4 regions of the Streptomyces sp. NPDC052101 genome follow, and region 3 is predicted to be linked to each of the others. Evidence: riboswitches for the same ligand, from Rfam matches in the RefSeq annotation. Region 3 holds a riboswitch; each other region holds the start of a gene.
What was found. A riboswitch is a leader RNA that binds a small molecule or an ion and turns the genes downstream of it on or off. The one in region 3 is predicted to bind cyclic di-AMP.
Positions count from the first base shown of each region.

Region 1 (5,466 bases), on a different contig from region 3:
ATCCGCGGCGACGAGCAGTTTCGCCCCGGCCAGCGCCGAGATCGCGAGCGCCCCGCCCGCGATCCAGTGGTCACCCGCCCCCTCCAGCACCTGCCGCAGGTCGAAGTGGGCCAGCGCGAGGCCGTAGAGCACCAGGCCCAGCCAGAACAGCACCAGCGCGGTGTGCGCGAGCCACGCCGTGCGCTCCGCCGCCGCCAGCGTGGCGGCCAGTACGGCGAGCCCCTGTGTGGCCACACAACACAGGAACACCGCTCCCGGCATGCGCCGCCTCCAGCGCCGTACGACCAGGAACAGCAGCACCGGCCAGAGCAGCGCCGCGAGCGCCAGCAGCGCCTCGGCCAGGGGCTGCCGGCCCAGCGCCGAGATCCGGGTGCCGAGCACCGTGGTCGCGGCGACGGCGGTGAGTGCCCCGGGACTTCCCGCCTCCGCCACCCAGCGCAGCCGCTCGCCGCACAGCCGCAGGACGAAGTCGGCGGCCAGCGCCACCCAGGCGACGCAGACCATCGCCAACGCCAACCGGGAGACCGTCTCCGCGCCGGTCATACGCAGGCCGACCGACAGGATGCCGGTCGCCATCACGGCGGCCCCGGCCGCGGGGGGCCGGTCCGCCCACCACGCACGCAGACCTGGGATGCCGGGCATGCGCCTGATGCTAGGGAGCGGCCGGATCCCCGCCCGGGAAAGGCACGCACGCGTGGAGCGCGAAAACGCGGCACGCGTGCGTGGAACGCGGAAGGCCCGGGCGCTCCGGAGCCCGGCCGCGGTCAGCCCGGCCGCGGTCAGCCCGGCCGGACCACGCTGTGGATGATGGACTCTCCGCCGTAGTAGATCGATTCCTCGCGGACGTACGCGCCCGGTTTCGGGGCGTGGATCATCATGCCGTTGCCTATGTAGACGCCGACGTGGCTGATGTCGTCGTAGAAGAAGACCAGGTCGCCCGGCCGCGCGTCGGCCAGGGAGACCGTGGTGCCCGTGTTGACCTGGTCGTACGTGGTGCGTGGAAGCGTGACGCCGGCGGCCCTCCAGGCGGCCTGGGTGAGGCCGGAGCAGTCGTAGGAGTCCGGCCCGGTGGCGCCCCACACATAGGGCTTGCCTATCTGCGCACGGGCGAAGGCGATCGCCTTCTCGGCCTTGGTGTCGTACGAGCCGGAGGTCGAGGAGCCGGTCGACCCGGACCCCGTCGAGCCGGACCCCGTCGATCCGGAACCGGAAGCCGATCCGGACCCGGACCCCGTGGACGAGGATGATGACGAGTTGGCCTGCTGCTCGGCCTGCTGCTTCGCCAGCTCGGCCGCCTTGCGGTCCGCCTCCTGCTGCTTCTCCCGCTCGATGGCGGCCAGCCGCGCCTTCTCCTGGGCCGTCAGCTGCGACAGCAGCTCGCGCGCGGAGGCGAGCTTCGTCTGGACGGTGGCCTTGGCGGTCTGCAGGTCGTGCTGCGAGTCGGTCAGGGTCTGCAGGCTCTGAGCGGCCTCCCGCCGTTCCTTCATGGTCGCGGCCTGCTCGCCTATGTAGTCGTCGACCGCGCTCTTCTCCCGCGAGGTCAGCCGGTTCATCAGCTGGGTCTGGTCGAAGTAGTCCTGCGGGCTGTCCGCGAGCAGGAAGGTGGCCGTGTCGGGAGCGGCGACACCGGTGCGGTACTGGGCCGCGGCGAAGGAGCCCAGCTGCTCACGGGCCTTGTTGAGCCGTCCGGTGCGCCGGGCGACCTCGTTGCGCAGGGCGTCGACGCGCCCCCGCTGTTTGCCGGTCCGCTCCTTGGCCGCGTTGTACTTCTCGGTCGCCGACTCGGCCTGGCGGTAGAGGTCGTCGACCTTCTTCTCGACCTCCTCCAGGCTCGGCTTGGCGTGATCGGTTCCCGGGGTGGCCTCGGCGGTCTGAGAGAACACGGCCATGGAGGTGAGGGCGGCGGTGGCGAGGGCGGGAGCGCGGAGGCCTGCTCCGAGGTTTCCGCCGGGGCGCGGCTTGCGATGCGACGCCAAGGGAGGCGACTCCTTCCAGTGGGCCGCCTACCGGGTTAGCTGTCGGGTTCGGGCGGGGGTTCGGAAGGGTTGCCCTACGGCGTCGTCCCGGGCGGGAGTCGGCCGATTCACCCCAGGATCGGTGGGTCCCCGGCTCCGGGCACCAAGCGGAGGCGCGCCGGACTCGGCGGAGGCCGTGCGGCCCGGCGGGGATCGCCGGTAGGGGTCGTACGGCCCGGACGCACGCTAGCCAACTCGTGTGACTCCTGTGAAGGTTGGTGCGTGATATGTCCGATACATTTTTGTGACCTGGGGGCGGTTTCACGGCTGCGTCATGGGGTGGTTCCGCTGCGTGAGCGGCCGGTGGGCCGCGCGGACCGCCGGGCCGTGGAGATCGACTCTCCTCGCGAACCGGCCATGTTCCGGGGACGGCGACCGGTTGTCGGTGGGGCGCCCTAGACTCGGAGAGCGATGAGCAGCCTCTTTGACGACAGCTTCCTGGCGGACCTCCAGCCCCCTCGCGGGCACGCGGAGGAGCCCCCGCCGCCACCCGAGGACGATCACGCTCCGGAGTCGATTCCGGACGATCTGTTCGGCGGGAAGTTCGACGTGCCGCCGGACCGGGACGTCTACTACCGCGACGGCGCCCCCCGCCCCGTGCTCGACTCGGCGGCCCTCCTGGCGGGGCTGAACGACAACCAGCGCGCCGCGGTCGTGCACGCCGGCTCCCCGCTGCTCATCGTCGCCGGCGCCGGCTCCGGCAAGACCCGTGTGCTCACCCACCGCATCGCCCACCTGCTCGCCGAGCGGAATGTGCACCCGGGCCAGATCCTCGCGATCACCTTCACCAACAAGGCCGCTGGCGAGATGAAGGAGCGCGTCGAGCAGCTCGTCGGCCCGCGGGCGAACGCGATGTGGGTGATGACCTTCCACAGCGCATGCGTGCGCATCCTGCGCCGGGAGAGCAAGAAGTTTGGCTTCACCTCGTCGTTCTCGATCTACGACGCCGCCGACAGCAAGCGCCTGATGGCCCTGGTCTGCCGCGACCTGGACCTCGACCCCAAGCGCTTCCCGCCGAAGTCCTTCAGCGCGAAGATCAGCAACCTGAAGAACGAGCTGATCGACGAGGAGGACTTCGCCGCCCAGGCCGCCGACGGTTTCGAGAAGACCCTCGCCCAGGCCTACGCGCTCTACCAGTCGCGGCTGCGCGAGGCGAACGCGCTCGACTTCGACGACCTGATCATGACCACGGTCAACCTGCTGCGCGCCTTCCCGGACGTCGCCGAGCACTACCGCCGCCGCTTCCGGCACGTCCTGGTCGACGAGTACCAGGACACCAACCACGCCCAGTACGCGCTCGTACGGGAACTCGTCGGCACCGGCGAACGCTCCGCGCAGGACGCGGACACCCCGCCCGGTGAGTACGACATCCCGCCCGCCGAACTGTGCGTCGTGGGTGACGCGGACCAGTCGATCTACGCCTTCCGCGGCGCGACGATCCGCAACATCCTCCAGTTCGAGGAGGACTACCCGGATGCGACGACGATCCTGCTGGAGCAGAACTACCGCTCCACGCAGACGATTCTGAGCGCCGCCAACGCGGTCATCGAGCGCAACGAGTCCCGCCGCCCCAAGAACCTGTGGACCAACGCCGGCCAGGGCGCGCGGATCACCGGCTACGTCGCCGACACCGAGCACGACGAGGCCCAGTTCGTCGCCGACGAGATAGACCGCCTCGTCGACGCGGGCGAGGCCAAGTCGGGCGACGTCGCCGTCTTCTACCGCACCAACGCCCAGTCCCGTGTCTTCGAAGAGGTCTTCATCCGCGTCGGCCTGCCCTACAAGGTCGTCGGCGGTGTCCGCTTCTACGAGCGCAAGGAGGTCCGGGACGTCCTCGCCTATCTGCGCGTCCTCTCCAACCCCGAGGACTCGGTGCCGCTGCGCCGCATCCTCAACGTGCCCAAGCGGGGCATCGGCGAGCGCGCCGAGGCGATGATCGACGCGCTCTCCCAGCGCGAGAAGATCAGCTTCCCGCAGGCGCTGAAGCGCGTGGACGAGGCGTACGGCATGGCCGCGCGCTCCACCAACGCGGTCAAGCGGTTCAACACGCTGATGGAGGACCTGCGGACGATCGTGGAGTCCGGCGCCGGACCGGCCACCGTCCTGGAGGCGGTGCTCGAACGCACCGGCTATCTGGCCGAGTTGCAGGCCTCCACCGACCCGCAGGACGAGACCCGCATCGAGAACCTCCAGGAACTCGCGGCCGTGGCCCTGGAGTTCGAGCAGGACCGCGGGGAGGGCGAGTCGGTGGCGTTGTCCGACTTCCTGGAGCAGGTCGCGCTGGTCGCCGACTCCGACCAGATCCCCGACGAGGACGAGGACGGCTCCGGCGTCATCACCCTGATGACCCTGCACACCGCCAAGGGCCTGGAGTTTCCGGTCGTCTTCCTGACCGGCATGGAGGACGGCGTCTTCCCGCACATGCGCGCCCTCGGCCAGACCAAGGAGCTGGAGGAGGAGCGGCGGCTGGCGTACGTCGGCATCACCCGCGCGCGGGAGCGGCTCTACCTCACGCGTTCGGCGATGCGCAGCGCCTGGGGCCAGCCGTCGTACAACCCGCCCTCCCGCTTCCTGGAGGAGATCCCGCCCGTCCATGTGGAGTGGAAGCGGACGGGAGCCGCGGCGCCGGTGTCCTCCGGCCCGGCCTCCGGGATCGCGGCCTCGCTGTCCTCGACCCGCTCGCGCTCGTCGGCGTCGGGCGCGTCCGGGTTCGCCACGCGGCGCACGGCGGAGAAGCCGGTCGTCGGGCTGGCCGTCGGGGACCGCGTCACCCACGACCAGTTCGGGCTCGGCACGGTCGTCGCCGTGAAGGGCACGGGTGCGAACGCGGAGGCGACGATCGACTTCGGCGACACCAAGCCGAAGCGGCTGCTGCTGCGGTACGCGCCAGTGGAGAAGCTGTAGAACGAACGGGCCCTCGCCGTCGGCGAGGGCCCGGGGGACGCTCAGGTCGGATCGAGCCCGTGGCTCCGTAGCCACGGCAGTGGGTCTATCGCCGCCCCGCCCGCAGGACGCACCTCGAAATGGAGGTGCGGGCCCGTGGAGTTGCCGGAGTTGCCGGAGAAGGCGACCGGATCCCCGGCCTTGACGCTCGTGCCGGAGGCGACGCGATAGCTGGACAGATGGCAGTACCAGGTCTCCGTGCCGTCCTTCGCCGTCACGATCAGCATGTTGCCGTAGGCGCTGTTCCACTTCGTGGAGACGACGCCGTCGGTCGCGGCCATCACCGTGGTGCCGTAGGCGACGGGGAAGTCGATGCCTGTGTGCACCGACATCCAGTTCACCCCCGCCTGGCCGAAGAAGGCGCTGAGCCCCTTCTGCGTGACCGGCAGCACGAACTTCGGGCGCAGCCGCTCCTTGAGCGCGGCCGCCGCGGCGGCCTTCTTCTTCTCCAGCGCCTGCTGGTTCCTGAGGTCGAGCCGCTCCTGCGTCCGGCTGGCCCGGTCGGCGA
Region 1 covers NZ_JBFAWH010000022.1:74,298-79,763, forward strand. The annotation lists gene AB0L75_RS31445 (tellurite resistance/C4-dicarboxylate transporter family protein) at 1-642, opposite strand, end outside; gene AB0L75_RS31450 (NlpC/P60 family protein) at 780-1,976, opposite strand; cyclic di-AMP (ydaO/yuaA leader) riboswitch at 1,984-2,155, opposite strand; gene pcrA (DNA helicase PcrA) at 2,427-4,919, shown strand; gene AB0L75_RS31460 (M23 family metallopeptidase) at 4,961-5,466, opposite strand, start outside.
Region 1: it holds a riboswitch for cyclic di-AMP, as region 3 does, so the genes downstream of both, AB0L75_RS31450 (NlpC/P60 family protein) here and AB0L75_RS09700 (transglycosylase family protein) in region 3, are expected to answer to the same signal.

Region 2 (5,466 bases), on a different contig from region 3:
CGCCGTGGACCGCGACAAGAGCGGCGGCTTCGAACTGAAGCTGGACTCGGGCGAGATGTTCACCGCGCGCGCGGTCGTCGTCGCCACCGGACTGTCGGGCCTCGCGCACCTGCCGGCGGAGCTGGCGGGAGCCGCGGCCGACGGACCGGCGCCCTCGGGCCCGGTCTCGCACAGCTCCCAGCACCACGACCTGAGCCGGTTCGCGGGCAAGGAGCTGATCGTGGTCGGCGCCGGCCAGTCCGCGCTGGAGACGGCGGCGCTCGCCGCCGAAGCGGGGGCACGCGTGCGTGTGGTCGCGCGCGGCCGCGGCCGGGTCGCCTTCGGCGCCCCGCCCTGGGACCAGCCGAAGCTGCGCCCCGAGTCCCCCTTCGGCAACGCCTGGTCGCTGTGGGCGCTCAGCTACTACCCGCACCCCTACCGCTACCTACCCGAGGCCACCCGTCACTACCTGGTCCGCCGTGTCCTTGGACCGCTCGGCGCCTGGTGGCTGCGCGAGCGCTTCGAGAGCGCCGTACAGGTGCAGGACGTCGAGCGGGTCGCGGCCGCCGAGGCGCCGGACGGCAGCCCCGTCCTCACCGTGCGCACGCACGGCGGCACCACCGAGCGGATCGCCGCCGACCATGTCATCGCCGCCACCGGCTACCGCGTCGACATCGCGGCGATGGACTTCCTCGGCCACGAACTGCGCACCCGCCTCGCGGTGAGCCGCGGCACGCCCAGGCTCGGCTCCGGCTTTGTCTCCTCCGTGCCCGGTCTGTACTTCACCGGCCTGCCGGCCGCGTCGTCTTACGGCCCGGTGATGCGCTTCGTCTGCGGCACGGAGTTCGCCTCCCCACGGCTGACGAAACACCTGGCGGCGGCCCATGGCTGAACACCAGGCGGCGGACCATGGCGATCACCGGGCGGCGGACCACGGCTGAGGCCTTCGGGCGGACCCGTCCGGGGCCGTCACATCAGCCGCCTGCGCTCCGTCAGTGCAGTGCAAGCGATCGACGCACATCACTGACACCCAGGAGACAGCATCATGCAGGCACGGATGACCAACGCGGCCTACCTTCTCCCGACCGCCCTGAAGGGCATCGGAACGCTTCTGCAGGGGATCGGGGAAGGCGGGCTGCCGCCGGAGCTGGGGGAGATCGTCGGACTGCGGGCCAGCCAGATCAACGGTTGCAGCGCGTGCGCGCACGCCCATGCGGCGAACCTGCGCAAGGCCGGCGCGAGCGAGGAGCGGATCGCCGCCGTCGCCGCCTGGCGCGAGGCGCCGTTCTTCACCGACGCCGAGCGCGCCGCGCTGCAGCTGGCCGAGCGGATGACCCGGCTCGCCGACCGCTCCGAGGAGCCGGTTCCGGACACACTGTGGGACGAAGTGGCCGACCACTACGAAGAGAAGCAGCTGTCCGCGCTGATCCTCACCATCTCGCTCACCAACATGTTCAACCGCATCAACACCACCATCAAGGAGCCTGCGGGCACCACTTGGGGCTGACCAGTACGTAAGTACGCAGGACGACAAGATGAGTCGGCGGGGCGAGGTATCCGTATTCTCTGATCATGGCAGCCTCCCCCGCGTATGCACTGATCGCCACCGACCTCGACGGAACGCTGCTGCGCGGCGACGACAGCGTCTCCGACCGGTCGCTCGCCGCGCTCGCGCGGGTGGTCCGGGCCGGCGCCCGCCACCTGGTGGTGACGGGCCGCCCGGCCCCGCGGGTACGGCCCCTCCTCGCGCGCCTCGGCTGCACGGGGCTCGCGGTGTGCGGGCAGGGCGCACAGGTCTACGACGCCGGATCCGGCCGCCTGTTGTGGTCGGTCCGGTTGGACCGGGAGCTGGCCGAGACCGCGCTCGGCAAGATCGAGGCGGAGGTGGGGCAGGTGTACGCGGCCGTCGACCAGGACGGCGTCGACGGGCTCACGCTCATCGAGCCCGGCTATCGGATGCCGCACCCGACCCTGCCCGCGGTGCGGGTCGGCCGGCGCGACGACCTGTGGTGCGCGCCCATCAGCAAGGTGCTGCTGCGCCATGCGGCCCTGTCCGACGACGAGTTGGCGGCCATCGCGCGCGCGGTGGTGGGCTCGTTGGCGACCGTCACCATGTCGGGGCCGGGGACCGTGGAGCTGCAGCCGTCCGGGGTGACCAAGGCGACCGGTCTCGCGCTGGCCGCCGAGCGGCTCGGCATCGCCGCGCGGCAGGCCGTGGCGTTCGGTGACATGCCCAACGACATCCCGATGCTCGACTGGGCCGGACACGGGGTCGCGATGGCCAACGCGCATCCCGAACTCAAGGCGGTGGCCGATGAGATCACCCTGTCGAACGAGGACGACGGCATCGCCGCCGTCCTCGAAAGACTGTTTCCGACCGACTGACCGGCACATCAGTACGCGGCCGTCCGTGGCGGGCCCGGTGGACGCACGGCGGCCGCCCGGCACGCCCCCGTCCGTCAGGTGCGGGTACGTGCCGGGCGGCCGATGTCGTGCCGGTTCACCGACGTGCGTCGGTCTGTCGGCCGGTGTTCTGCCTCGCGGCCGGGGACCGTCAGTACGCGCTGTAGACGTTGTCGATCGAGCCGTAGCGCGCGGCGGCGTAGTTGCAGGCCGCGGTGATGTTGGCGACCGGGTCGTAGGGGGAGAACGCCGTGCCGGCCACGTGGTAGGCGTTGAAGGTCGGGTCGATCACCTGCAGCAGACCCTTGGAGGGGGTGCCCGCGGCGGCGTTGGAGTCCCAGAGGTTGATGGCCAGCGGGTTGCCGGAGGACTCCCGGATGACGTTGCGGTAAATGCCGTTGTAGCTGCCCGGGATGCCCTTCTGAGCCATGATCGCGAGCGACTCGCGGATCCAGCCGTCGAGGTTGTTCGGGTACCCGGAGACCGTGGTGGCGGTGGTGGAGGCCGTCGTGCCGGTGGCCGCGGAGGCGCCGGTGGCGCCGAAGAGCGGCAGGGCGAGGACGGCGGCACCGGTGCCGGCGACGGCGAGGGCGCGGAAGAGGCGGTTGGTGCGGGTACGGCGGGGCTGAGCGGAAGCACGCATGGGGAAGTCCTCTCCGACGCCTGCGAGGTGAGCTGTCGGGTTCGGGCGGGGAGGTGCCCGGCCGTGCCTCGGGAAAGGCACGGCTTCACCCCTAGCCGTTCCGGTGCGACGTGTGCCGTCCGGTCCGGCGACTTACCTGGGTCCCCCGCTCCTGCCGTACGAATGAGTTCGTCGATGGGTTACGCGGGCGGCGGCAGGATTCGGCGTCCGCCCGACGGCCCGGAACGTATGCGAGAGCACATGTCGGGAACAAGTACTGGATTCACACAAAGCACTATTTGACCTTGATCTGTGCCCTATGGGGTACTTGATCCTTTGCGGTTGCCAACCCTCAACTCGCCGACGGGGCAAGGAGGGAAGGGGTGGTCGGGTGGTGGGGGCGCCGATGGCCGCCCGTGACCCAACTCACGAAGTAGCAAATTAAAGCAAATCGGACATGAGGGATTCGGGTGATCGCGCAGGCGGGGAGTGGAGGGGTGCGCGGGCGGAGGTGTACTTGTTACTCCGCTCGCCTCTTGGTTCGCGACAAACCGTGCGAAGTCCTGTTAAGTCGATAAATGTCCGTTCTTACCACTTGATCAAAACCATACCGGTCATGATCCGGTACCGCCCGGGCTGGACCGGTGGGCGCTATCGGTGATCGAAAGAGGACCGGATACGCTGACTTGAGTGATGGCAGCGACCTATCGACAAACCGTGTAATCGCCAGCAGACACCTGCAGACAGGAGACCCCTCGTGACCGTCGTCGGGCCGTTCGGGCTGAGCGTGCGGGACCAGGCTCTGGAAGCCGATGTCCAGGTCGGATTGGCGGCTGTCGAGGAAGGCTTGCTCGAGGCCACCAAGAGCGAGGTCCCGTTCATCACGGAGGCCGCGCAGCACCTCGTGCGAGCCGGCGGGAAGCGGTTCCGGCCGCTGCTCGTGATGCTCGCGGCCCAGTTCGGCGACCCCTACGCACCGGGCATCGTGCCCTCGGCCGTGGTCGTGGAGCTGACCCACCTGGCCACGCTGTACCACGACGACGTCATGGACGAGGCGGCCGTGCGGCGCGGCGTGGACAGCGCCAACACCCGCTGGGGCAATTCCGTCGCGGTCCTCACCGGCGACTTCCTCTTCGCGCGTGCCTCCCAGATCCTCGCCGACCTCGGCCCCGAGGCGGTCCGGGTGCAGGCCCTCGCGTTCGAGCGGCTGGTCACGGGCCAGATCCTGGAGACCGCCGGCCCCTCGGACGGCCGTGACCCGGTCGAGCACTACCTGGACGTGCTCGGCGGCAAGACGGGCTCGCTGGTGGCGGTCTCGTGCCGGTTCGGCGCGATGATGTCGGGCGCCGACGAGACGGTCGTCGACGTGCTCACCCAGTACGGCGAGCGGCTCGGCGTCGCCTTCCAGCTCGCCGACGACGTCCTGGACATCGCCTCCGACTCGCACGAGTCCGGCAAGACCCCCGGCACCGACCTGCGCGAGGGCATCCCGACGCTGCCCGTGCTCCGGCTGCGCGAGCGGGCCGCCCGCCTCGGCCTGCCCGAGGACCTCGCGCTGTGCGAGCTGCTCGACTCCGACCTCACCGACGACGCCCGGCACGCCGAGGCGCTGGCCGCGCTGCGCGCGCACCCCGCGCTGGAGCAGGCCCGCCGGGACACCGTCCGGTACGCGGAGGAGGCCCGCGCCGCGCTGGCGCCGCTCAGGGAGTGCGACGCCAAGGCGGCCCTGCTGGAGCTGTGCGACGCGGTGGTCCACCGCGCGGGCTGAGGCCTGGCTGATCGCGCGGGCTGCCCTCCGGCTGACCGCGCGCCGACCGACGCCCGGCCGATCGCACCGGCGGCGGGTGCGGGCCGAGGGCGTGGGATGACGCCCGGCCGACGCACCGGCTGACGCCCGGCCGAGCGTGTCGATCCGTGCCCGGTCGACCGGAGGCCGCATGACACTCCGGTCGGTCGGCTTCCGCGGGACGCGGTTTCCCGGCAGCACCAGCCTTACGGTCCAGTCCTGTGCGCCCCCTTACGGCTCACTCCGCTCCGGTGAGACCCTTACGGGTCGGGGGAGTCGCTGCCCCTACGTGTCATACCGCAGGCGTACACGGAGTTGGCTCCGAGGTCTGACGCTTCCTCAAGGCCGATTTGGTGAGATGGAAACCACGGACATCACCACTCCTCACCGATTCGGGTGAGAATGGCGGCTCAGGTGCACCAGCGTGAGGACAGCCGCCGCCGACGACGGAGGTAAGGCACACATGGCACCGTACGAATCCGACGACGCAGTGGACGCGCGAGGGGACGCCGCGCGGGACGAAGCCCCGCACGCCGGGCGCCGCAAGGCCGCGCGCTACGCGGTCCCGGTCGCGGTGGTGGGGGTGGCGGCGGCCACGATCGGGCTGGTCCCGGCGCTCGCCGCCTCCGGCGACCCCGACCTGCCCAAGATCACCGCACAGCAGCTCATCGAGAAG
Region 2 covers NZ_JBFAWH010000012.1:92,537-98,002, reverse strand. The annotation lists gene AB0L75_RS22165 (FAD-dependent oxidoreductase) at 1-871, shown strand, start outside; gene AB0L75_RS22160 (carboxymuconolactone decarboxylase family protein) at 1,025-1,486, shown strand; gene AB0L75_RS22155 (HAD family hydrolase) at 1,552-2,364, shown strand; gene AB0L75_RS22150 (transglycosylase SLT domain-containing protein) at 2,534-3,025, opposite strand; cyclic di-AMP (ydaO/yuaA leader) riboswitch at 3,030-3,209, opposite strand; gene AB0L75_RS22145 (polyprenyl synthetase family protein) at 3,762-4,772, shown strand; gene AB0L75_RS22140 (DUF2092 domain-containing protein) at 5,254-5,466, shown strand, end outside.
Region 2: it holds a riboswitch for cyclic di-AMP, as region 3 does, so the genes downstream of both, AB0L75_RS22150 (transglycosylase SLT domain-containing protein) here and AB0L75_RS09700 (transglycosylase family protein) in region 3, are expected to answer to the same signal.

Region 3 (5,466 bases):
GGGACCGGGTACGGGGACGTACGTACGACGGGCTCAGCCTTACCCCAGGTTGGGTCAGCCCTTGAAGCGCGGGAAGGCGCTGCGGCCGGCGTACACCGCGGCGTCGTCGAGGATCTCCTCGATGCGCAGCAGCTGGTTGTACTTGGCGACGCGCTCGGAGCGGGCCGGGGCGCCGGTCTTGATCTGGCCGCAGTTGGTGGCGACGGCCAGGTCGGCGATGGTGACGTCCTCGGTCTCGCCGGAGCGGTGGGACATCATGCACTTGAAGCCGCTGCGCTGGGCCAGCTCGACGGCGTCCAGGGTCTCGGTCAGCGAGCCGATCTGGTTGACCTTCACGAGCAGGGCGTTGGCGGTGCCCTCCTCGATGCCGCGGGCCAGGCGCTCGGGGTTGGTGACGAACAGGTCGTCGCCGACCAGCTGGACCTTGTCGCCGAGCTTGTCGGTGATGACCTTCCAGCCGGCCCAGTCGTCCTCGAACAGCGGGTCCTCGATGGAGACGAGCGGGTAGGCCGCGACCAGCTCCTCGTAGTACTCCGTCATCTCGGCGGCGGAGCGCTCCTTGCCCTCGAAGAGGTACTTGCCGTCCTTGTAGAACTCGGAGGCGGCCACGTCGAGCGCGAGGGCGATCTGCTGGCCGGGGGCGTAGCCGGCCTCCTTGATGGCCTCGATGATCAGGTCGAGGGCCTCGCGGTTGGAGCCGAGGTTCGGGGCGAAGCCGCCCTCGTCGCCGAGGCCGGTGGACAGGCCCTTGCTCTTCAGGACCTTCTTCAGCGTGTGGTAGACCTCGGTGCCCCAGCGCAGGGCCTCGGAGAAGGACTCCGCGCCGATCGGGGCGATCATGAACTCCTGGATGTCCACGTTGGAGTCCGCGTGCGAGCCGCCGTTCAGGATGTTCATCATCGGCACCGGCAGCAGGTGCGCGTTGGGACCGCCCAGGTAGCGGAAGAGGGGGAGGTCCGACGCCTCGGAGGCGGCGTGGGCGACGGCGAGGGAGACGCCGAGGATGGCGTTGGCGCCGAGGGAGCCCTTGTTGTCGGTGGCGTCCAGGTCGAACATCGCCTGGTCGATCAGGCGCTGCTCGGTGGCGTCGTAGCCGACCAGCTCGGGGCCGATCTGCTCGATGACGGCGAGGACGGCCTTCTCGACACCCTTGCCCTGGTAGCGGTTGGGGTCACCGTCGCGCAGCTCGATGGCCTCGAAGGCACCGGTGGAGGCGCCGGACGGGACGGCGGCACGACCCGTGCTGCCATCGTCGAGGCCGACCTCGACCTCGACCGTGGGGTTGCCTCGGGAGTCCAGGATTTCCCGGGCTACGACGACGTCGATGGACGGCACGAGCATCTCCTTCTTGGATGTGACGCTGGAAGTGCGGGGCGCGTGTGCCTTACGGCTGTGCCTTGCGACTAGAGCCTAACCGTCTCCGGGGGATCGGCCACTGACCGACCTTCCCGTGGGCGGGGAGGACACGCAGACGGTACCCATTGTTCATCGACGGAACAAAGGGGGTTCCGGGTGAGGCCGAGATGAAGAGTGGGAAAGCCGAGGTGAAGAGGGGGGAAAGCGGCACATAAAAACCCCGCCCCGGCGCGTACGGGGGAACACGCGCCGGGACGGGGAGCCCGTGGGGACGGGGGTGGCCCTCACAAGGCCTTCAGTGTGCGGGCCGGGGATGTGAGGGCACTGTGGGTCCGTTGGGAGCCAGGTGTCACTTCAGGTGCAGCTGCTGGCCCGGGTAGATGAGGTTGGCGTCCTCGACGATGTCCTTGTTCAGCTCGAAGAGCTTCTGCCAGCCGCCCTGGACGTGGTGCTTGACGGCGATGGAGCTGAGGGTGTCGCCCGTGACGACCTTGTACTCGCCGTCGCCCTTCTTGACCGTCTTGCCGGTCGGGGTGGTGACGGTCTTGCTCTTCGCCGGGGCCGTGCGCTCGGCGGAGCGGGAGGCGGCCTGCTGGTCGGTGGAGCGGGTGGTGGCGGTGCTGCCGCTCTTGCTCGACGAGCCGGACGAGCTGTTCGAGGAGCTGGTGCTCGGGGCGGAGCCGTTGTAGGCGGCGGAGGACAGGCCCGTGCCGCAGACCGGCCAGGCGCCCTTGCCCTGAGCGGCGAGGACCTTCTCGGCGACGGATATCTGCTGCGCCTTGGTGGCCTGGTTGGCCGTCGAGGCGTAGGCGGTGCCGCCGTACGCGGCCCAGGTGGAGGCGGAGAACTGCAGACCGCCGTAGAAGCCGTTGCCGGTGTTGATGGACCAATTGCCGCCCGACTCGCACTGGGCGACCGCGTCCCACTCGGAGGCGGTGGCGGCGGAGGCGTTGCCGGCCGCCATCAGCGGGGCGGCCACGGCGGCACCGGTGACACCGGCGAGCGCGACGACACGAACGGCCTTGGACGGGCGACGGTGCTTGCCCTTACCGGAAAACAGCATGGAAGGATCCCCTCACCGACGCCTGCGAGGTGAGCTGTCGGGTTCGGGCCGGTTGAGTTGCCCGGCCGCACGCCCGCTGTCGCGGGCCTGCGGCTTCACCCCAAGCCGGTTCCGGCGTCAACCGCCGGTTCCAGCACCTACCTTGGGTCCCCCGCTCCTGCCTACGGCGCTTGACGCGACGACTGTTCCCGGGCGACCGCTGGCAGGATTCGGCGTTGCGGATGCCGGGGCTCGTGGTGACGAGCGATCCTGACCGTAGCCACGTGATCGAGGGAATTTCAAAGACGATCAGGGCTTCTGAGACTCATCCCACACTTTCGCCAAACCGGACATTAGGCATGAAGTGGGGCGCCAACTCTCCCTGTCAATCGCCCTTTTCGCCCTCGACTTTCAGGGTCTGACCGGCAGTGATGTGGTTCGGGTCGGCGCCGATGACCTTCTTGTTGCCGTCGTAGAGCGCATGCCATCCGCCGTCGACACCAAGGGAGTCGGCGATGGAGACGAGGGTGTCGCCCTCGCGGACGATGTACGCGCCCGGCTCGCGGGTCGCGTGACGGCCAGAAGATGTACCGTTCTGACCGTTTGCCGCGCTTTCGTCCGCACTACCGCCACGGTGACGCCCGCCACTGCTGAGCGCGCCGGTGTCGACCAGGCTCCAAGAACCGGCGGACTGCTGGGACTTGTCCGAGTCGTCGGTACCGGGGGTCACGGAGGGAGAGCTGTCGCTCCCCTGCTGATCCCCATCTCCGCCCGAACCGGACTTGTCGCCCTTGTCGGACTTGGGCGTGCTGGTGCCCGTGGGGTCGCCGGTCGCCTCCGGAGTCTTGGTGGCCCCTTCGCCCTGCCCCTGACCCTGGCCTTGCCCCTGACCCTGGTCCTGTCCCTTGCCTGCGCCCGTGCCTGTGCTCGGCGTGGCGGGCGAGTGGGACGAGGGAGAGCCCGAGGAATCGGAGCCGGAAGCGGAGTTGGACGCGGAGCCCGCGTCGGAACCGGAGCCGGAGCTGGTACCGGAGTCGGAACCGGAGCCCGGCGAGGATGAATCCGACAGACCGGACGAGTCGGAGGTATCGGCGGAGCCGGACCCGTCACTCGCCCCGCCGGAGCCGCCGGAGCCACCGACACCGGTGTCCACGTCGACCGAACCGGAGTTGGAGGTCAGCCCGGCGGTCAGCGCGCACATGGTCCACGGCTTGGTGCCCTGGTCGGCCAGGATCTTCTCGGCGACGGCGATCTGCTGGGAGCGGCTGGCCTGGTCGGCGCTGTCGGCGTACTGCGTGCCGCCGTACTTGTCCCAGTCGCCCTGCGATATCTGCAGGCCGCCGTAGTACCCGTTGCCGCTGTTCGCGCTCCAGGAACCGCCGCTCTCGCACTCGGCGACCTTGTCCCAGGTGGTGCCGTCGGCCGCGTGGGCGCTCGCGGCGCCGAGCAGTGGGAGGGCGATGGCGGAGCCGGTCACTCCGGCCGCGACGAGGAGGGCCGGAGCCTGACGGGGGCGACGGTGACGACCGTTCCCGGAGAGCATGCGGAAGCCTTTCGTGCGACAGCAGAACCGGCGTGGCGAACTGGTACCCCTCGCCACACTGATGGGTGAACGTATCGGCAGACGATCACTTGTCACAAGTTCATGCCGCGCAGATCACGTGAAGATCACGGAATTGAACGTCCCTGATGTTCACCGTTCTACGGCTCTACGGCTCTACGGCTCTACGGCTCTACGGCTCTACGGCTTTGTCGGCCACCGGGGTGAACTCCACCGGCAGGGTGCGCAGCCCCCGCATGATGAGCCCGCCACGCCAGCGCAACTCGGCCGGGTCGACGGCGAGCCGCAGATCGGGCAGGCGGGTGAGCAGGGTGGCGAGCGCGGTCTGGCCCTCCAGCCGGGCGAGCGGCGCGCCGAGGCAGTAGTGGATGCCGTGGCCGTAGCCGAGGTGCTGGTTGTCGCGCCGGGCGAGGTCCAGCACGTCCGGGTCGGCGAACCGCTCCGGGTCCCGGTCCGCCGCCGCGAGCACCACCAGCACCGGGTCCCCCGGCGCGATGTCCTGCCCGCCGATGGCGAGCGGCTCGGTGGCGAACCGCCAGGTGGCCAGCTCCACCGGGCCGTCGTAGCGCAGGAGTTCCTCCACGCCGGTCTCCAGCAGATCCTCTTCCCCTCCGGCCAGGGACCGCTGGAGCCGCTCGCGCTGCTCGGGGTGGCTGAGCAGGGCGTAGGTGCCGTTGCCGATGAGGTTGACGGTCGTCTCGAATCCGGCGAACAGCAGGATGAACGCCATCGCCGCGGCCTCGTTCTCGGTGAGGTGCTCACCGTGGTCGGAGGCGCGGATGAGGCCGGAGATCAGGTCCTCGCCGGGCGCGGGCTCGGCGGGCAGCGCCTCGCGCTTCTTGTGGATCAGCTCGGCGAGGTAGCCGCGCATCTTCTTGACGGACCGTGCGACTCCGCCCCGCGGCCCTCCGCCGTGCCGGATCATCATGCCCGCCCAGTCCCGGAAGTCGTCCTGATCCTCACGCGGGACGCCGAGCAGGTCGCAGATGGCGTAGATGGGCAGCGGGAAGGCGAACTCATGGATGAGGTCGGCCGAGCCCCGCGCGGCGAACTGATCGATGAGGTGGTCGGTCAGCTCCTGCACGCGCGGCGCGAACTCGGCGACCCGGCGCGGGGTGAACGCCTTGCTGACCAGCCGGCGCAGCCGGGTGTGGTCCGGCGGGTCGATGTTCAGCAGATGCGTCATCAGCTCGGCCTTGCGCTCGCCGGGGATGCCGGTCTTGCCCTTGGCGTGCGCGGGCTCGTCGTGATGCGCCGGGTTCTTGCTCAGCCGCTGGTCGGCGAGGGCCTGCTTGGCATCGGCGTACCGCGTGACCAGCCACGCCTCGACCCCACTGGGCAACCGCGTCCGGTGCACGGGCGCGTGCTCGCGCAGCCAGGCGTAGGCGGGGTAGGGGTCGGTGGCGAACTCCCAGGTGAAGAGGTCGGGGGCGGAGTCCGGGGCGGAGCCCGAGGTGAATTCCGGGGCGGAGCCAGAGGTGGAGCCCGGGGTGGAGTCGGCGGCGGT
Region 3 covers NZ_JBFAWH010000003.1:520,236-525,701, reverse strand. The annotation lists gene eno (phosphopyruvate hydratase) at 55-1,341, opposite strand; gene AB0L75_RS09700 (transglycosylase family protein) at 1,706-2,419, opposite strand; cyclic di-AMP (ydaO/yuaA leader) riboswitch at 2,424-2,598, opposite strand; gene AB0L75_RS09695 (transglycosylase family protein) at 2,784-3,941, opposite strand; gene AB0L75_RS09690 (cytochrome P450) at 4,132-5,466, opposite strand, start outside.

Region 4 (5,466 bases), on a different contig from region 3:
GCGCCAAGCTCGTCTACACGACCGACCGGGGCGCCGAGCTGGCCGCCCGCCGCCTCGGCGGCGCCGCCGACATCGTCCCGCTCGGCCCCGGCCTCGACTGGCGGGCCCTGCTGTCCCACCTGCACGACGTGCGCGGCGTACGGCGGCTGATGGTCGAGGGCGGCGGCACGGTCCACACCCAGCTGCTGCAGCAGGGCCTCGCCGACGAGCTGCAGCTGGTCCTTGCCCCGCTGTTCGTCGGCGACCCGGCCGCGCCCCGCCTGTTCGGCCCGGGCACCTACCAGGCCGGCCGGCTGCGGCTGACCGAGACCCGCCGTATCGAGGACGTGGTCCTCATGCGCTACGAGCCCACGGCCCCCGGCACCGGCCCGCTCCCCACCGCCGCCGACCGGCACTGGCTGCGCACCGCCTGCGAACTCGCCGCGCTGTGCCCGCCCTCGCGGACGGCGTTCAGCGTCGGCGCGGTCGTGGTCGCCGCGGACGGCAGCGAGCTGGCGCGCGGCCACTCCCGGGAGGGCGAGGACCCCGTGGTCCACGCGGAGGAGGCGGCGCTCGCGAAGATCGACCCGGCGGATCCGCGGCTGGCCGCCGCCACCGTGTACAGCAGCCTGGAGCCGTGCGCCCGGCGGGCCTCCCGGCCGGCGCCGTGCTCCGAGCTGATCCTTGGGGCGGGGGTGCGGCGCGTGGTCACGGCGTGGCGGGAGCCGGACACGTTCGTGGACGCGGCCGACGGGACCGGGGTGCTGGCGAAGGGCGGTGTCGAGGTGGTCGTACTGCCGGAGTACGAGGAGCAGGCCAAGGCGCCGAACCGGCACCTGGTGGGTTGAGTCCACCCGGAACACGCTCAGGTCAAACACTCAGGGCCCGGAAACCATTGGTTTCCGGGCCCTGAGTCTTCAGTAGCGGGGACAGGATTTGAACCTGCGACCTCTGGGTTATGAGCCCAGCGAGCTACCGAGCTGCTCCACCCCGCGTCGTTGTGTCACCAGTGTACGTCATCCGTGGGGTGCGATGCACATCGGTTCAGAGTGGGCGGGAGTATCAAGATCATCGTTACCGGCCGTGACCGGACGAGCGCCCTCCGCATGACATCGAGTCACCATCAAAAGCGTCGACGCTCCTTAGTGGCAGTCAACTCGCCCGGTTTGCGCCACTCCTGGCCGGTAAGTCCGCGGCGGAAAACGTTAATGATCAAGACGAACGGCTTGGAAAGTGACTCTGAGGTCTATTAACGTTCGATAACGCAGCGCGGTCGTCCCAGCCGTCACAAGAGGCGGCTCCGTGCGCACGCGCCGAATCCCGCGAGGGAACCGGGGAACCACCACCTTGGGGTGAATCACGCGAATGCCGGTGTGAACTCGCAGAGTCCACGCCCGGTATACGCGCGTAGGAGACCTTCCTGCTCCGAACCCGTCAGCTAACCCGGTAGGCGGAGGAAGGAAAGGAGTGCGCCCGAGTGGCGTCCAACCATCCTGCCCCAGAAGCCCCGTTCATGCCCGCGGAGGCGGAGCCCGACACCTTCGGCTACGGCGGCTACCGCGCCGAGGAGGGCCCCTGGGAGGAGTGGAACCCCACCGAGGACTCCCTCGCCCCGGTCCGTGGCCGGCACCGCGTCGCCAAGCAGCGCGGCGGATTCGCGCGCAGCTCCACCGTCCTCGGCGTCGGTGTGATGGCCGCCGTCGGCGCGGGCGGCATGGCCAGCGCCAACACCGGCAAGCCGCCGGTCTCCATATCCCTGCCAGACTCGGTCGAGCATCTCTTCGGTACAGACTCCGCCGCCAAGCCGGAGGCCGCCACCGCGCTCAGCAGGGCCGGCATGGCCTCCGACAGCGCGGACAGCGGCAACGCCGGCGAGGCCCTGCGCAACCGGATCATGGCCCAGGCCGAGCAGCAGCAGAGCAAGGCCGAGAGCAAGGCCACCACCGCCGCGCTCGCCGCCACCGAGAAGGAGACCGCCGACGCGGCCGCCAAGGCGGAGCAGGCCGCCGCCGCCAAGGCCGCCGACGCCAAACAGCAGGCGGAGGCCGACGCCAAGAAGGCGGCCGAGGCCAAGCGACTGGCCGAGCTGGCCAAGCAGTACACACTGCCGGTCGTCTCGTACACGATCACCGGCACCTTCGGCCAGCCCGGCGCGATGTGGTCCTCCGGCTACCACACCGGCCTCGACTTCGCCGCCCCCACCGGCACCCTCATCAAGGCCGTCCACAGCGGCACGGTCACCGAGGCGGGCTGGGCCGGCGCCTACGGCTACCGCACCGTCCTGACCCTGGACGACGGCACCGAGCTGTGGTTCTGCCACCAGTCCTCGATCAACGTCTCGGTCGGCCAGAAGGTCTCCACCGGCGATGTCATCGGCCGGATCGGCGCCACCGGCAACGTCACCGGCCCGCACCTCCACCTGGAGGTCCACCCGAACGGCCAGGCCAGTGCCATCGACCCGGCGCCTTGGCTGCGGGACAAGGGCCTCACCCCCTGACCGTGACATCCGTGTGAACCCGGCGCCGGTGGCGGAACGAGATCATCCACCGCCGGCGCCGATCGTCTACGACCGATACGGGTTGTACGCGGAATACGGTGCCGTCGGATACCCGTACGCCGGCCCGGACGCCGAGGGCATCTGCGCCGCCGGATATCCGTACCCCGGCCATGCCATCGCCGCCGGCGCCGCGTACACCGGCCAAGCCGGCGCAGCCGCCCGCGCCGCGTACTCCAGGGCCGGCCGAGCCAGTTCCCTCCGCTTCCACAGCTCGTCCAGCAGCTCCCGCTCCCGTACGACGAAGTCGGCCCCGGCCTTCCCCTGGCGCCCCCGGTGCCGCAGAAACGCGAGCGAGGTGGCGTACGCCTCGTACTGCGCCACCGTCCGCGCCGCCGGCCGGCCATGGTGGTGCCGGGCGTAGTCACGGGCCGTCCGCCGCGCCCCCATCGACGCCAGCGCGAACGGCTCGGCCGGCCCCAGCCACCCGGCCAGCACATACGCCGGCAGTTCCTCCCGTACGGTCCGCAGCTCCCGCTGCCGCGTCCAGATCGCGAGCCAGGTCAGCAGGCCGAACGCGGGCACCATGAAGGCGCCGTAGACGGCGAAGAAACCGAACTCGCCGAAGGTGGAGGAGCCGTTCCAGAAGGCGTGCATGCTCATCGCGAGCAGCAGGCCGCAGACCGGCAGCAGCACCCGCCGGCCGCGCTGCCGCTCGGCGGAGAGCGCGGCGATGCCGAAGCCGAGACCGGTGAGGGTGGTGAACAGGGGGTGCGCGAACGGGGACATCACGATGCGCACGAAGAAGGTGGCGGCGGTGACGGAGGCGATGCCCCGGTCGCCGGTGAGCTGGTCGGTCCCGAAGGCCGTACCCAGATAGAGGATGTTCTCGGTGAACGCGAACCCGGTGGCGGTGATGCCCGCTATCACCACCCCGTCCACGATCCCGGTGAAGTCACGCCTGCGGAAGAGAAAGACGAGCAGGACGGAGGCGGCCTTGGCGGATTCCTCCACGACGGGCGCTATCACGGTGGCGCCGAGGGTGTTCGCGCCGGCCGGGTCGGCGGTGGCGGTGGCTATCCACTTGGTCGCGAAGCTGTTGGCGATGATGGCTATCAGCGCCGCCGCGCACGCGCCCCAGGCGAAGGCGAAGATCAGGTTCCGCCAGGGGCCCGGCTCCACCCGGTCCAGCCACCGGAAGGCGGCTATGAGCCACGGCACGGGCAGCATGGCCAGCAGGAGCCCGACGACGAACCCCTCGGTGCCGGTCTGCCGGCGCACCAGCGCAAGGATGACCAGACCGGACAGCGCCAGCAGCGTGATCAGTGCCCCGTACCGCACCCACCTGCGCTGCCACCAGTGCGGATGACGGAGAACAAGGCCGTCGGGGCCCGGGGGATACGTCGGAAACGGAGGACTGGTGGCCACGGCATCGACCCTAACGGTGACGGGACGAGGGGCTGGAGCGGTTTATCGGCCCTGGTGAGATTCGGGTGATCGGTCCTGGTGCGGTACGCGGCGGAACAGCAGATCGTTCACCACATGTCCCTTGTCCAGTCCCTGTCCCTCGAAACGGGTCAGCGGACGGAACTCGGGGCGCGGGGCGAAACAGCCGTCTTCCTGCGTGTTCTCGAAGTCGGGATGCGCGCCGAGCACCTCCAGCATCTGCTCGGCGTACGGCTCCCAGTCGGTCGCGCAGTGCACCAGCGCACCGGGCCTGAGCCGGGTCGCGGCGAGCGACAGGAACTCGGGCTGGATCAGCCGACGCTTGTGATGGCGCTTCTTGGGCCAGGGGTCCGGGAAGTACACGCGCAGCCCGTCGAGCGAGTCGGGGGTGAGCATCTCCCTGAGCAGGATGATCGCGTCGCCGTTCGCGACCCGGACGTTGGCCAGCCCGTTCTGGTCGGCAAGACCCAGCAGATTGCCCTGGCCCGGGGTGTGCACATCGACGGCGAGGACGTTGGTGTCCGGGTCGGCGGCCGCCATCTGCGCGGTGGCCTCGCCCATCCCGAACCCGATCTCCAGCACGACGGGCTTGTCGTTCCCGAACAGCTCGCCGAGGTCGATGACCCGCTGCCCGTCGATGTCGAGGCCCCACTTGGGCCACAGCCGCTGCAGGGCGTCCGCCTGCCCGGCGGTCACCCGGCTGCGCCGGGGCTGAAAACTCCGGATCCGCCGCTCGAAGTGCGACCCGGCGGGATCCGCCTTGGGCCCGTCCGGGAACCGCGGCTCCCCCTTGGCCCGGGTATGCCGGACGGACACGCCGGGGGTGTGGGGAACCGGCGAGGGGGCTTCTGGGGCGTTCAGCGAGTCAGACACAGTGCTTCCGATTTTACGGCGCCCTACGAGGACGCCCTCTCCAGCATGTCCAGCACCCGACGCCCGACCTCCCGCCCGATCGGCAGCGAAGCAGTGGCCGCCGGAGACGGTGCGTTCAGCACATGCACCGCCCGGCTCCCCTCCCGTATGAGGAAGTCGTCCACCAGCGTCCCGTCCCGCAACACCGCCTGCGCCCGCACCCCGGCGGGGGCCCGCACCAGGTCGTCCGGCTCCACCCCGGGCAGCAGCCTCCGCACGGCCTCCAGAAACGCCCCCTTCGACAGCGAGCGGTGCAGCTCCCCCACCCCGTATCTCCAGTGCCGCCGGGCGATCTCCCACGACCCCGGCCATGCCACGGTCCCGGCCAGCTCCCGGGGGCGTACGACCCCCCAGCCGTACCCCTCCCGGGCCAGCGCCGGCACCGCGTTGGGTCCGATGTGCACGCCCCCGTCGATGCCCCGGGTCAGATGGACCCCGAGGAACGGGAAGGCCGGGTCCGGCACCGGATAGACCAGACCCCGCACCAGCTCGGGCCGCGCCAGCTCGTAGTACTCGCCGCGGAACGGCACGATCCGCACCTCGGGCTCGTCCCCGGTCAGCCGCGCCACCTCGTCGCAGTACAGCCCGGCGCAGTTGACCAGCACCCGCCCCCGCACCACGTCCCCGGCCGAGGT
Region 4 covers NZ_JBFAWH010000023.1:95,848-101,313, forward strand. The annotation lists gene AB0L75_RS32165 (dihydrofolate reductase family protein) at 1-827, shown strand, start outside; tRNA gene AB0L75_RS32170 (tRNA-Met) at 901-974, opposite strand; cyclic di-AMP (ydaO/yuaA leader) riboswitch at 1,281-1,449, shown strand; gene AB0L75_RS32175 (M23 family metallopeptidase) at 1,457-2,476, shown strand; gene AB0L75_RS32180 (PrsW family intramembrane metalloprotease) at 2,543-3,901, opposite strand; gene trmB (tRNA (guanosine(46)-N7)-methyltransferase TrmB) at 3,944-4,792, opposite strand; gene lhgO (L-2-hydroxyglutarate oxidase) at 4,816-5,466, opposite strand, start outside.
Region 4: it holds a riboswitch for cyclic di-AMP, as region 3 does, so the genes downstream of both, AB0L75_RS32175 (M23 family metallopeptidase) here and AB0L75_RS09700 (transglycosylase family protein) in region 3, are expected to answer to the same signal.